One region of the Pantoea sp. RCC30.1 genome, then DNA from elsewhere that is predicted to be linked to it. Evidence: riboswitches for the same ligand, from Rfam matches in the RefSeq annotation. Region 1 holds a riboswitch; the other holds the start of a gene.
The links. A riboswitch is a leader RNA that binds a small molecule or an ion and turns the genes downstream of it on or off. The one in region 1 is predicted to bind thiamine pyrophosphate.
Positions count from the first base shown of each region.

Region 2: it holds a riboswitch for thiamine pyrophosphate, as region 1 does, so the genes downstream of both, AC2LB6_RS01600 (FAD-dependent oxidoreductase) here and AC2LB6_RS00155 (TenA family protein) in region 1, are expected to answer to the same signal.

Region 1 is NZ_JBXUHX010000001.1:22,185-28,199, forward strand. Features, by position in the region: gene ascF (PTS cellobiose/arbutin/salicin transporter subunit IIBC) at 1-1,412, shown strand, start outside; gene AC2LB6_RS00150 (6-phospho-beta-glucosidase) at 1,460-2,890, shown strand; TPP riboswitch at 2,952-3,054, shown strand; gene AC2LB6_RS00155 (TenA family protein) at 3,124-3,825, shown strand; gene AC2LB6_RS00160 (ABC transporter ATP-binding protein) at 3,822-4,562, shown strand; gene AC2LB6_RS00165 (ABC transporter permease) at 4,559-5,314, shown strand; gene AC2LB6_RS00170 (ABC transporter substrate-binding protein) at 5,338-6,015, shown strand, end outside.
Region 2 is NZ_JBXUHX010000001.1:327,534-333,548, reverse strand. Features, by position in the region: gene AC2LB6_RS01625 (DsbA family protein) at 1-221, shown strand, start outside; gene AC2LB6_RS01620 (ASCH domain-containing protein) at 445-858, shown strand; gene AC2LB6_RS01615 (HesA/MoeB/ThiF family protein) at 868-1,836, opposite strand; gene AC2LB6_RS01610 (thiazole synthase) at 1,846-2,604, opposite strand; gene thiS (sulfur carrier protein ThiS) at 2,607-2,804, opposite strand; gene AC2LB6_RS01600 (FAD-dependent oxidoreductase) at 2,788-3,732, opposite strand; TPP riboswitch at 3,864-3,983, opposite strand; gene AC2LB6_RS01595 (cysteine hydrolase family protein) at 4,047-4,592, opposite strand; gene AC2LB6_RS01590 (ArsR/SmtB family transcription factor) at 4,839-5,153, opposite strand; gene AC2LB6_RS01585 (alkene reductase) at 5,170-6,015, opposite strand, start outside.

The DNA of each region.
Region 1 (6,015 bases):
CCAATATCGAAGCCGTCACTCACTGCATGACCCGTTTGCGGTTTGTGGTGAAAGATGAAACCAAGGTCGACACTCCCCGCCTCAAAGCGATTAAAGGCGTTATGGGCGTGGTGCACAACGAATCTCAGTGCCAGGTGATCATTGGTAATAACGTGTCACAGGCTTATCAGGCGGTGCTGGAAATGGGATCGCCCGGCGGCATTGCATCAACCGCGCCGGTGAAACGCAAAATCACCCTGAAAGGCATCGGCGCAGGTATTCTGGATGCGCTGGTGGGCACCATGTCACCACTGATTCCGGCCATTATTGGCGGGTCAATGGTTAAGCTGCTGGCGATGATCCTCGATATGGCGGGCGTGTTTGAAAAAGGCTCGTCAACGCTGGTGATCCTTAACGTCATTGGCGACGGTGCATTCTTCTTCCTGCCGATCATGGTAGCTGCCTCTGCGGCGCTCAAATTCAAAACCAATATGTCGCTGGCGATCGCCATTGCCGGTGTGCTGGTCCATCCCAATTTTGTTGAACTGATGGCAAAAGCGGCTCAGGGTCAGCCGGTCGAGTTCGGCTTCATCCCGGTGACGGCGGTGAAATATACCTACACGGTAATTCCGGCGCTGGTCATGACCTGGATCCTGTCGCACATTGAGCACGGCGTAGATCGCATAACCCCTGCCGTTACTAAAAACTTCCTGAAACCGATGCTGATCGTGCTGATTGCTGCCCCTATTGCGATTGTGCTGATTGGCCCGATTGGCATCTGGATCGGCAGCGGCATCTCCGCACTGGTTTATACCGTCCATGGCTATCTTGGCTGGCTGTCCGTCGCAATTATGGGCGCTATCTGGCCACTGCTGGTCATGACCGGGATGCATCGGGTGTTTACGCCGACCATCATCCAGACTATTGCCGAAACCGGCAAAGAGGGCATGGTGATGCCGTCTGAAATTGGTGCCAACCTGTCACTGGGTGGATCGTCGCTGGCGGTGGCGTTCCGCACCAAGAACCGTGAACTGCGCCAGACCGCGCTGGCGGCGGCAGCTTCCGCCATTATTGCCGGGATTTCAGAACCGGCGCTTTATGGTGTTGCTGTGCGCCTCAAACGCCCGCTTATCGCCTGTCTGATCAGTGGTTTTATCTGCGGCGCGGTAGCGGGCATTGGCGGGCTGGCCAGCCACTCAATGGCCTCTCCAGGCCTGTTTACCAGCGTACAGTTTTTCGATCCTGCTAATCCCATGAGTATTGTCTGGGTCGGTGCGGTCATGGTGTTGTCGGTGGTGCTGTCATTTGTGCTGACGCTGTTGTTAGGGTTTGAAGACATTCCTGAAACAGAGACTGAAACGAAATCCGAAGCCGGAACCGCCGCGCAACCTGCGCCTGTTACCGAACGCACTAACGCGATTAATAGCCATTAAACAGCCACTAAAGGAAAGGGTCACGCTGACCCGGAAAAGAGGATTGCATGTCTGATTCAAGGTTTCCGCAAGGGTTTTTATGGGGCGGCGCACTGGCCGCCAACCAGAGTGAAGGCGGCTATCGCGAGGGCGGAAAGGGCTTAACCACCGTCGATATGATCCCGCATGGCCCGCACCGTATGCCGGTCAAACTGGGTCTGGAAAAGCGATTTACCCTGCGTGACGATGAGTTCTATCCCAGCCATGAGGCCATCGATTTCTATCACCGCTATCCGGAGGATATCGCGCTGATGGCAGAAATGGGGTTCAGCGTATTTCGCACCTCGATTGCCTGGAGCCGCCTCTATCCCAATGGCGACGAACTGACGCCTAATCCGGAAGGCATCGCCTTTTACCGCGCAGTCTTTGAGGAGTGCCGGAAATATAATATCGAACCGCTGGTGACGCTCTGCCATTTTGATGTGCCGATGCATCTGGTCACGGAATATGGCTCGTGGCGCAATCGCAAAATGGTCGACTTTTTTGCCCGTTATGCCCGCAGCTGCTTCGAGGCGTTTGATGGGCTGGTGAAATACTGGCTGACCTTCAACGAAATCAATATCCTGCTGCACAGCCCGTTTTCCGGTGCTGGCCTGGTGTTCGAGCCCGGAGAGAACAAGGAGCAGGTAAAGTATCAGGCGGCCCATCATGAACTGGTTGCCAGCGCGCTGGTCACGCGAATCGCGCATGAGGTGAATTCGGCTAACCAGGTCGGCTGCATGCTGGCAGGTGGCAACTTCTATCCCTGGTCGAGCAAGCCGGAAGATGTCTGGGCGGCGCTGGAGAAAGATCGCGAAAACCTGTTCTTTATTGATGTGCAGGCGCGCGGCGCTTATCCGGCCTACGCCGCCCGCGTATTCCGTGAAAAAGGGGTGACGCTTGAGATCGCTGAGGGTGATGCAGACATTCTGAAAAATAGCGTCGATTTCGTCTCTTTCAGTTACTACGCCTCACGCTGCGCCTCGGCGGAGATGAATGAGCAGAACAGTAGCGCCGCCAATGTGGTGAAATCCCTGACCAATCCCCATGTGCCGCGCAGTGAGTGGGGCTGGGGCATCGATCCGCTTGGCTTACGTATTACCATGAATATGATGTATGACCGCTACCAGAAGCCGCTGTTCCTGGTAGAGAATGGCCTGGGGGCGCGCGATGAGATCGATGCGAATGGCGAGATTAATGACGATTACCGCATCAGCTATCTGCGTGAACACATCCGCGCCATGGGCGATGCCATTGAAGATGGCGTGCCGGTGATGGGTTACACCAGCTGGGGCTGCATCGATCTGGTTGCTGCCTCAACCGGTGAAATGAGCAAGCGCTACGGTTTCGTCTATGTTGACCGCGACGACCTGGGTAACGGCACGCTGGCGCGCACGCGCAAGAAATCGTTCTGGTGGTATAAGAAAGTGATTGCCAGCAACGGGGCAGATCTTGAGTGACGTTGTCACTTAAGAGCGCACACTCGCGCCGTTGTGCTCCAACAATAAATATCGTATAACAAATGTCTCCGAGGGGTGTCCTGTAATGGGCTGAGATGGCGCAAGCCGAACCCTTTGAACCTGATCTGGGTCATGCCAGCGAAGGGACGGGTCGGCAGAATTTTCTGCGTCATCTCCTGCACTATCCCCTGTTCCAGACCGTATGCCCGGATCTCCCTGTTACTGGAGATCCCATGTCTCATCCGCTTTTCGAAACCGGCTTCTATGGTCGTCTGCGCCAGCAGGCGGGCAGCCAATGGCACGCATATGTCAGGCACGATTTTGTGCAGCAACTCGGTCAGGGCATGCTGCCACCCGCCGCCTTCCGCCACTATCTCACCCAGGATTATCTGTTCCTGCTGCACTTCGCTCGTGCCTGGGGCCTGCTGATCAGCAAACTCTCTGAGCCAGCGGCCTTACGCAGCGCGACCGCATCGCTTAACGCCATCGTCAGCGAGCTACCGCTGCATCTGGCTTACTGCCAGCAATGGGGCATCAGCGAGGCGGCGATGGCGAGCGAACCCGAAGCAATGGAAACGATCAATTACACCCGCTACGTGCTGGACGTAGGTCACACCGGGGATGCGCTGGAGCTGGTGACGGCGCTGATGCCGTGTGTCGCCGGTTACGCTGAAATTGGTCTGACGCTGCTGGACGATACTGCGACCCGCTTTGAGGGGAATCCTTACGCGGCATGGATTGAGAATTACGGTGATGAATCCTACCTTAGCGGCGTCGGTTCTTCATTGTTGCTGTTTGAAACCCTGGCTCAGCAGCGCGCGGGTGAACAACGTTTTGATAGGCTGGCGGAGATTTTCACCACCGCGACCCGGCTGGAAGCTGCGTTCTGGCAAATGGGCCTCAATCATGCTGCCGATTTTCAGGTCAGCCCATGAATCAGCCGGATGATGCCGTGCCGCCGGGGATTACAGTTCGCCAGCTCTGCCTGACATTGGGTCAGCAGACACTTTTCAGCCAGCTTGATCTGGAGATTGCAGGGGGTGCATTTACCGCTTTACTGGGTGCCAGCGGCGTGGGTAAAAGCAGCCTGATGCGGGTCATTGCCGGTCTGACGCCCCCGACATCCGGGCAGATTAGCGGCAGCGACGGTCTGCCGCTGAACGGCCGTATCGCCTGGATGGGGCAACAGGATTTGCTCTATCCCTGGCTCACGGTGGAACAGAATGTCTGCCTCGCCAGTCGCCTGAACGGTGAGAAAGCCGATCGCGACTGGGCGCAGCATTTGCTGGAACGGGTGGGCCTGAGCCACTGTGCCAGTGCGAGGCCAGCGACGCTCTCCGGCGGGATGCGTCAGCGCGCCGCGCTGGCCCGTACCCTCTACACCCGTCAGCCGGTTGTATTAATGGATGAACCGTTCTCCGCACTGGATGCACTAACACGCACTCAGATACAGACGCTGGCCGCAGAAGTGCTGGTCGGGCATACCGTGCTGCTGATTACCCATGATGCTGCTGAAGCCTGCCGGCTCAGTCATCACCTGCTGGTGATCGGGTCAGCGGGGATAGAAGCCTGCCCGCCCCTCCTGGGTCAGCCACCACGTGCAGCAGACGATATACAGGTATTGCAGAGTCAGGCCGCGTTGCTAAAGCGGCTGAGCAGGATAGCCCGATGAAAAACCATTTCGCCGCTCTTCGCCGGGGCGTGACGCTGTTAACCGGACTGATTGCGCTGTGGTGGCTCGCCACGCTGACCGCCATTCCGGCGTTTCTGCTACCCTCGCCCGCTGCGGTCGCCGCCGCGCTGTGGCAGAGCGCTGACTATCTCAGCCATCACATGCTGATTACCCTGACCGAGATCCTCAGCGGCATGGCGCTCGGCGTGCTGCTGGGTGGCGCGCTGGCGCTGGGCATGACCTTTTCGCCATGGTTACAGCGCTGGATGATGCCGCTGGTGATCACCAGCCAGGCGATTCCGGTTTTTGCCCTGGCCCCTTTGCTGGTGCTCTGGTTTGGCTTCGGTATGAGCGCCAAAGTCGCGATGGCCGTGCTGGTGATCTTCTTCCCGGTAACCTCCAGCTTTTTTGATGGCCTGCGAGGCGTCACCCCCGGCTATCTCGATCTGGCTCGTACTATGGGTGCTTCACGTGCCTCTCAGTTGCGCCATGTCCGGCTGTTAGCCGCGCTGCCTGCGCTGGGTTCGGGCTTAAGGATGGCGGCGGCCGTCGCGCCGATCGGGGCAATCATCGGTGAATGGGTCGGTTCTGCCGAAGGGTTGGGCTTTGTGATGCTGAATGCTAACGCCCGGATGCAGAGCGACCTCTGTTTCGCCGCGCTTTTCATTCTGGTGCTGATGACGCTGGCCCTGTGGCTGACTATCGATCTCCTGCTGCGCCGCCTGATCACCTGGGCACCCGAGACAATTTAATGACCTCAAAAATGAGAAACCCTATGACTAAACTGCCCCTGTTTACCCTGCTGTTCAGCGCGTCCTTAGTGGCCCAGGCTCAGGCGATGGAAAAACTGACGCTGGTGCTCGACTGGTATATCAATCCCGACCACGCGCCAATTATGGTGGCTCAGCAGACCGGCGCGTTTGCGGCAGAAGGGCTGGAAGTTAACATCGTACCCCCTTCCGATCCGGCGTTACCGCCGCGTCTGGTGGCAGCAAAACAGGCGGACTTAGCGATTACCTATCAGCCGCAGCTGCATTTTTTTGCCGATCAGGGCCTGCCGCTGATGCGGGTGGGTACGCTGATTAACACGCCACTGAACACGCTGATGACGTTAGACAAAACGGTAAAAAAACCGGCGGATTTGAAAGGGAAACGCATCGGCTATTCGGTCAGCGGCATTGAACAGGCGACGCTGGCAACCATGCTAGCCCATGACGGTGTTAAAGCCGATCAGGTGAAGCTGGTTAACGTCAATTTTCAGCTCACCAGCGCATTGATGACAGGCCAGGTAGATGCAGTGATCGGTGGCTATCGCAATATCGAAGCCCTGGAGATGAAACTTGCGGGCAAAATACCAGTGGTGCTTAACGTCGAGGATTATGGTGTTCCGGCCTATGACGAGCTGATTATCGTCGCTAATCGTGATGAGGCACACTCGGAGAAAATCCAGAAG
Region 2 (6,015 bases), 310 kb from region 1:
CGCCGAATCAGATTCTGGCCCGCCTGAAAGAGTACAGTGGCGTGGATGCCAGCGCCGCATTTGATCAGCCTGATGTGCAGACCGCCATTAAATGGCACTGCAAATATGCCCGCCAGAACGGTATTCACGTTTCACCGACCTTTATGGTTAATGGCCTGGTGCAGCCTGAGCTCAGCAGCGGTGACGACATTGAGCACTGGACAAACGTTCTGATTGGTTAGTTTTTGTGCGCGGCTGCAACGGGCCGCGTCAGACTGTCTCTCTCCTTTGCGATCCAGCAAAGACGCAATCTCAATATCCTGATAATTAAGCCTGTTTTCCCATGAGCAGGCCGGGTAAGCTGTACCGCTATCAGCAGCATTTACACCGCTGCTACATCATCTTAACGGCGTCGCTGGCCTGTTTTTACGCCAGTCTGGCGCCTGATTCATTGAGGAATTGCGGATGCCGATGACGCTTGAACAGATACAGGACAAATATCCGGGTGCATTTACAGATGCATTTGGTGATTCCCCGGAATTAGCCAGCGAACTCGCGACGCTAATTATTGCCGGAAAGAAGGTGGCCTCCTGCGGTTCGTTACGCAGCTGGCAGGAGCAGGAAGCATTGCCTCAGCCAGGCGGTTACAGCATTGTTCTGAACGGAGAAAAGCGGCCCGTCTGCGTGATCCGCACCACCGGGCTGTTCCTGACGCGCTTTGATCGCGTGACGCCAGAGATGGCGATGCTGGAGGGTGAAGGCGATCTCAGCCTCGACCACTGGCGGCAGGAACATCAGCGCTACTTTGAGCGTGCAGGCTATTTCCACAGCGAAATGGAGCTGATCTTCGAGACCTTCCAGCTGGTCGAGGTGATTTAAACCGGCACCTTACAGCGTGTTGGCTGCCATCAGCGCCAGCCGCGTAACGCCACGGGCGGCGAGGTTCTCAGCCGCCTGAGCCGCGCGCATCCCACTGGCGCACACCAGCACCACGCGCTGATCCAGTGGCGGCTGCCAGGCCGCTATCTGCTGCGGCAGAATCCGTAACACCCGTCCGTCCACACTAAACGGTGCCTCCTCCACGCTGCGCAACTCCACTATGCAATCGTCTTCCGTCAGCATAGACCGATCGATAAACGGCGTGCCCGGCGCTTCCGGTTCAGGTGCGTTATCAAAGCGGAACTGCCTGATGTGCCAGTCAACAAAGTCACAGTGGATCATGCAGCCGAGCGGCGACGGCGTCAGTTTTAACAAAACACTCAGCGCCATCTGCGCCTGCATGGCACCCAGCGTCGCCACCGCGGGTCCCATTACGCCAGCCGTGTTGCAGTTACCCGAGGCCGTGGGCAACTGCGGGAACAGCGCGCGATAGCCGGGTGCGCCGCCACAGAATCCGCCGACATAGCCTTTGCGTCCCAGCACCGAGGCACAGATCAGTGGCAGACCGCGCGGATAGCACGCGTCGGAGAGCTGATAAGTAATGGCGAAGTTATCCGCCGCATCCACTACCAGGTCGATCCCCTCCAGCGCCAGCGGCAGTTGACTGGCGCTGAGCGAGTATGGATGTACCTCAACGTGGCAGTCAGGATTTCGCTGCGCCAGCGCGCGCTGAGCACAGATTGCTTTGGGCTGACCGACCTCGTCGATGCCAAACAGTGTCTGCCGGTGAAGGTTGTGCAACTCAACCCGATCGCCATCGTAAAGACGAATAAACCCGACGCCCGCGCCCGCCAGCAACGGTAGCAGCGACGCGCTAAGCCCGCCCGCCCCCACCACCAGCACATGTGCCCCGCTCAGCCGCTCTTGCCCCGCTTCGCCAATCTCCGGCAACATAGTCTGTCGCTGATAACGCTCCATCGCCGCTCCTTAACTGAACTGTGCCAGACCAAAAATGGGCGTGGAGGCAAAGGCCATGTCGCGCTGCTCCATCAATCCCGCCTGAAACGCCTCATGCCCGCCGTGGATCGCAGCAGCAAAGGCACCGGCCATCCGCACCGGATCGCGCGCTTTTGCCACCGCCGTGTTAAGCAGCACGCCGTCGAAACCCATCTCCATCGCCTGAGCCGCCTGACCGGGTGCGCCAATGCCCGCATCAATAATCAGTGGCACATCTTTAAACCACGCACGCATGGCACGTAGCCCTTCGATATTGCGCAGCCCCTGACCGGAACCAATCGGCGCGCCCCATGGCATCAGCACTTTACAACCCGCTTCCAGCAGTTTCTCACCGACAATCAGATCTTCGGTGGTGTAAGGAAAGACCTGGAAGCCATCAGCACAGAGGATCCGCGCGGCTTCAACCAGCGCAAAGGGATCGGGTTGCAGCGTGTCGGCATGGCCGATGACTTCCAGCTTGATCCAGGGCGTGTCGAACAGTTCACGCGCCATCTGCGCCGTCGTCACCGCCTCTTTCACCGTGTGGCAGCCTGCGGTATTGGGCAGAATGCGTTTGTTGAGCTGTTGCAGCAGCGAGCGGAAAGCACCGCCTTCACTGCCTTCCCGGCGCAGGCTGACGGTAATGATCTCCGCACCTGATGCGTCGATCGACTGATGCAGGATGTCCGGTGAGGGATATCCGGCGGTACCGAGCAGAAAGCGTGATTGCGGCGTGAATTGATAGAACATGGTTAACCTCCCTGCATAGGTGACAGGATTTCCAGCTGGCTGCCCGCCTCAAGCGGCTGGCTGGCATAGCGGCTGCGTGGCACAAATTCTCCGTTCAGTGCGGTCGCGACGGTGCGCGGGTCAATCTGCTGCTCCGCCATTAGCTCTGCCAGCGTGTCTGCATCGGTTTCAATCGTGTGTCCATTAAGTTGAACTCGCATGAGTTATCTCCTGAGTAAGTTGCAGCATGAGTTTTTCAGCCATAATCGGAGCCAGCAAAAAGCCGTGACGGTAAAGCCCGTTGAGCGAGAAACGACCCTTTTCATAGCGGACTTCAGGCAGGTTCTGTCGATAAGCGGGACGCAGACCGGTGCCGCTCTCCACGATCCGCGCTTCGGCCAGCGCCGGATGCAGACTATAAGCGGCACTGAGCAGCTCCATCATCGCTCTGGCACTGATCGGGCTGCTGTCGTGGCTTTCGACCATCGTGGCACCCAGCATGAAGTGCCCGTCTGCACGCGGCACCAGATAGCAGGGAAAGCGTGGGTGCAGCAGCCGGACAGGACGGGAGAGTTGAACATCGGGGGTCTTCAGGATCAGCATTTCACCCCGCACAGCGCGCAGTGCGGGCTGCTGATCCGCGGCGTGAATGCCACGGCAGTCAATGAGGGTGCCGGTGGGTTTACCGCTGTGTAAGGGCACGCCAGCCTGTTGCAATTTGTCGCGCAGTTGCTGCATCGCGCGGCGGGGATCGAGATGTGCTTCCGCCGCAAAAAACAGCCCACGCGCAAAGCGATTTTCCAGCGCCGGTTCGATCTCTCCGGGCGCGACCCACTGATGCTGCTGAGTCATGCTGGCGAAGCGTGTCAGTTCGCGGCTGTCACGCGGTGGCGCAACCACCAGCGTGCCCTGCTGCTCCACGCCATTGACGCGTTGCGCCCACCAGCCCGCAGCGTGCTGGCCCCATTCGATCACCTGTGGCGGCGCGCTTTCAGCTTCGCACCAGGGCGCGAGCATGCCGCCCGCCCAGTGCGAGGCGGCACGACAATCAGGCTGCGTAATGATTTCGACGCTTTCTCCCCGCTCCACAAGCAGCGTGGCGACGCACAGCCCGGCCACGCCGCTGCCAAGCACCGACCAGCGGCTCATGGTGTCCACCGGCGAGGAAGAGAGAGATTCAGGATGAGATATTTCACTTTGGCCTCGTTATAAGTTAACGAAGACCCGTGATACGGAGGGAAAAGGCAGAGACGTCGCAAATGCGCCCCTGCGGCAAGTATCTGATGCGATACCCGTCTTCCTACGCCAGTATCAACTGGGTCAGGTTCTAAGGGTCGCTAAGCCGCGCGATGCGCTATTAGCCTCTCAGTCTCTCTGGCGAGACTCCCCTGACGGGTTTAGTTGTAAGTTAAGCGGGCAGCTTCGTCAAGCCGCGTGCAGGATGCAAAACCAGAGTGTTGGGATTAACGGGCAGAACCGAACCACCAGTCAGCGGCGGTTGCCAGTGCCACAAAGGGTCCCGCCAGTGTCTGATTATGATGGTCAATAATACTTTTCGCAGAGAGGTGCGGATTATCGACGGTGGTATGCGCATCGGAAATCAGCACGACGTTAAAACCCAGCTCCGGTGAGGCCCGACAGGTAGTATCAACACAGAACTCCGTTTTCATTCCGGCAATCACCAGTTGTTTGATGCCTCTTTGCTTGAGCTGGAATTGCAGGCCGGTATCCCTGAAACAGCTGGGATATTTTTTTGTGACAACGACATCTGATTGCGGGCTGACCTGTAATTCCGGGATCAGGCGGGTCAACGGGCTTTGCTCATTAAAAGGGGAATTATCAGGTCCGATGTGCCGCGCAAAAAAGACGGGTACTTGAGACTGCCGTGCTTTGGTTATGAGCAGATTGATATTCGACAGAATGCTGCCTGCGGCAAAAGGTGCCGCTGGACCATGAAAAAGGCCCTGCTGCATATCGATGATTAAAAGTGCGCTTTCAGATGTCATCATGACCTGGCTCCATTCAGTTTTTTAAGAACGGAGAACAGGTCCCCGTCCGGTTCGGCGGGGAGTGAGAATCTGTTGTGTCAGGTGCCAGTCACAGAGTCGCCCACGTCGCCGCTGAGCGCGGTGGTGGTGACGGTTGTGAAAGTCAGAACTGACATAAACATTTCTAATCCTGAATTGATGAATTCGTGAGGAGTCGCCCCCGGAAGGAGGCAACTGGCATCTACATTACCCTGAACGTTGTCACTTTTAAAGCGCCTGCAGCGATTGCGTCACCACGTCGGTGATTTCACGAATACGTGGTTCGGCGCGGCGATAATAGGTCCATTTTCCCACTTTGCTGGCTTCGACCAGCCCGGCACTGTGAAGTGCTTTCAGGCATAACGACGTGGCGGGCTGTGATAAACCCGCCTTATCCTGTATGAGGCTGGCACAGACGCCATACTGATCGAAGGGATAGAGCTGGGTATAGCCCGCAAACGCTTCTTCAGGATTTTTAAGCCACTTCAGCACTGCCACTCGGGTCGGATTGGACAGTAACTTCAGGGCATTTTCGGGGGACATGCCGCCTCACAGAGTATCAGGATAGAAAAACAGGATAGTCAGTATAGCCTTTCTCAGTGCCGCCATACAGGGAGGCGTTATCGACCTCATTCAGCGGATAGCCAGATTTAATGCGCGCAGGCAGGTCGGGATTGGCGATGAACGAACGGCCAAAACCAAACAGATCGCCCCAGCCTTTTTCCAGCATATGCTGCGCTTTTTCAGCCGTGTATCGGCCTGAATAGATGATCGGAGATCGGAATGTTTCCCTCAATGCGACGCGGAAACTCTCTGGCATGTCCGGGCTATTATCCCAGTCCGCTTCGGCAATGGAGAGATAGCCGACTTCCAGCTCATTCAGCAGTTCTGCTGCGCGGATGTAGGTCGCCTGTGGATCGCTTTCGACCAGGCCGAGATAAACTCGCTCTTCGTCAGTGCTCGAAAACAGAGGCGCAAATCTGACGCCCACACGATGGCTGCCAAAGACCGAGCTGACCGCCTCAACGACTTCACGCAGGAAGCGCAGACGATTCTCCACTGAGCCACCATATTCATCCATACGGAAGTTAGTGTGCTCAGAAATGAACTGATTAATCAGATAACCATTGGCGGAATGCAGTTCAACGCCATCGAAACCGGCTGCTTTGGCATTTTCCGCTGCATGTCGGTAGAGCGCCACGATCTCTTTAACTTCCTCTGTGGTCAGCGCCCGTGGCTCGCTGGGTGCAGTCAACATCCCCTCGCCTGGTCCGGTTTCAATGAATACCCGTACGTTGTCGGCCGCAATGGCAGAAGGCGCAACCGGTGCCTGCTTGCCCGGCTGAAGTTCATTGTGTGACACACGGCCTACATGCCAGAGCTGGCAGAAAAGGGTGGCACCTTC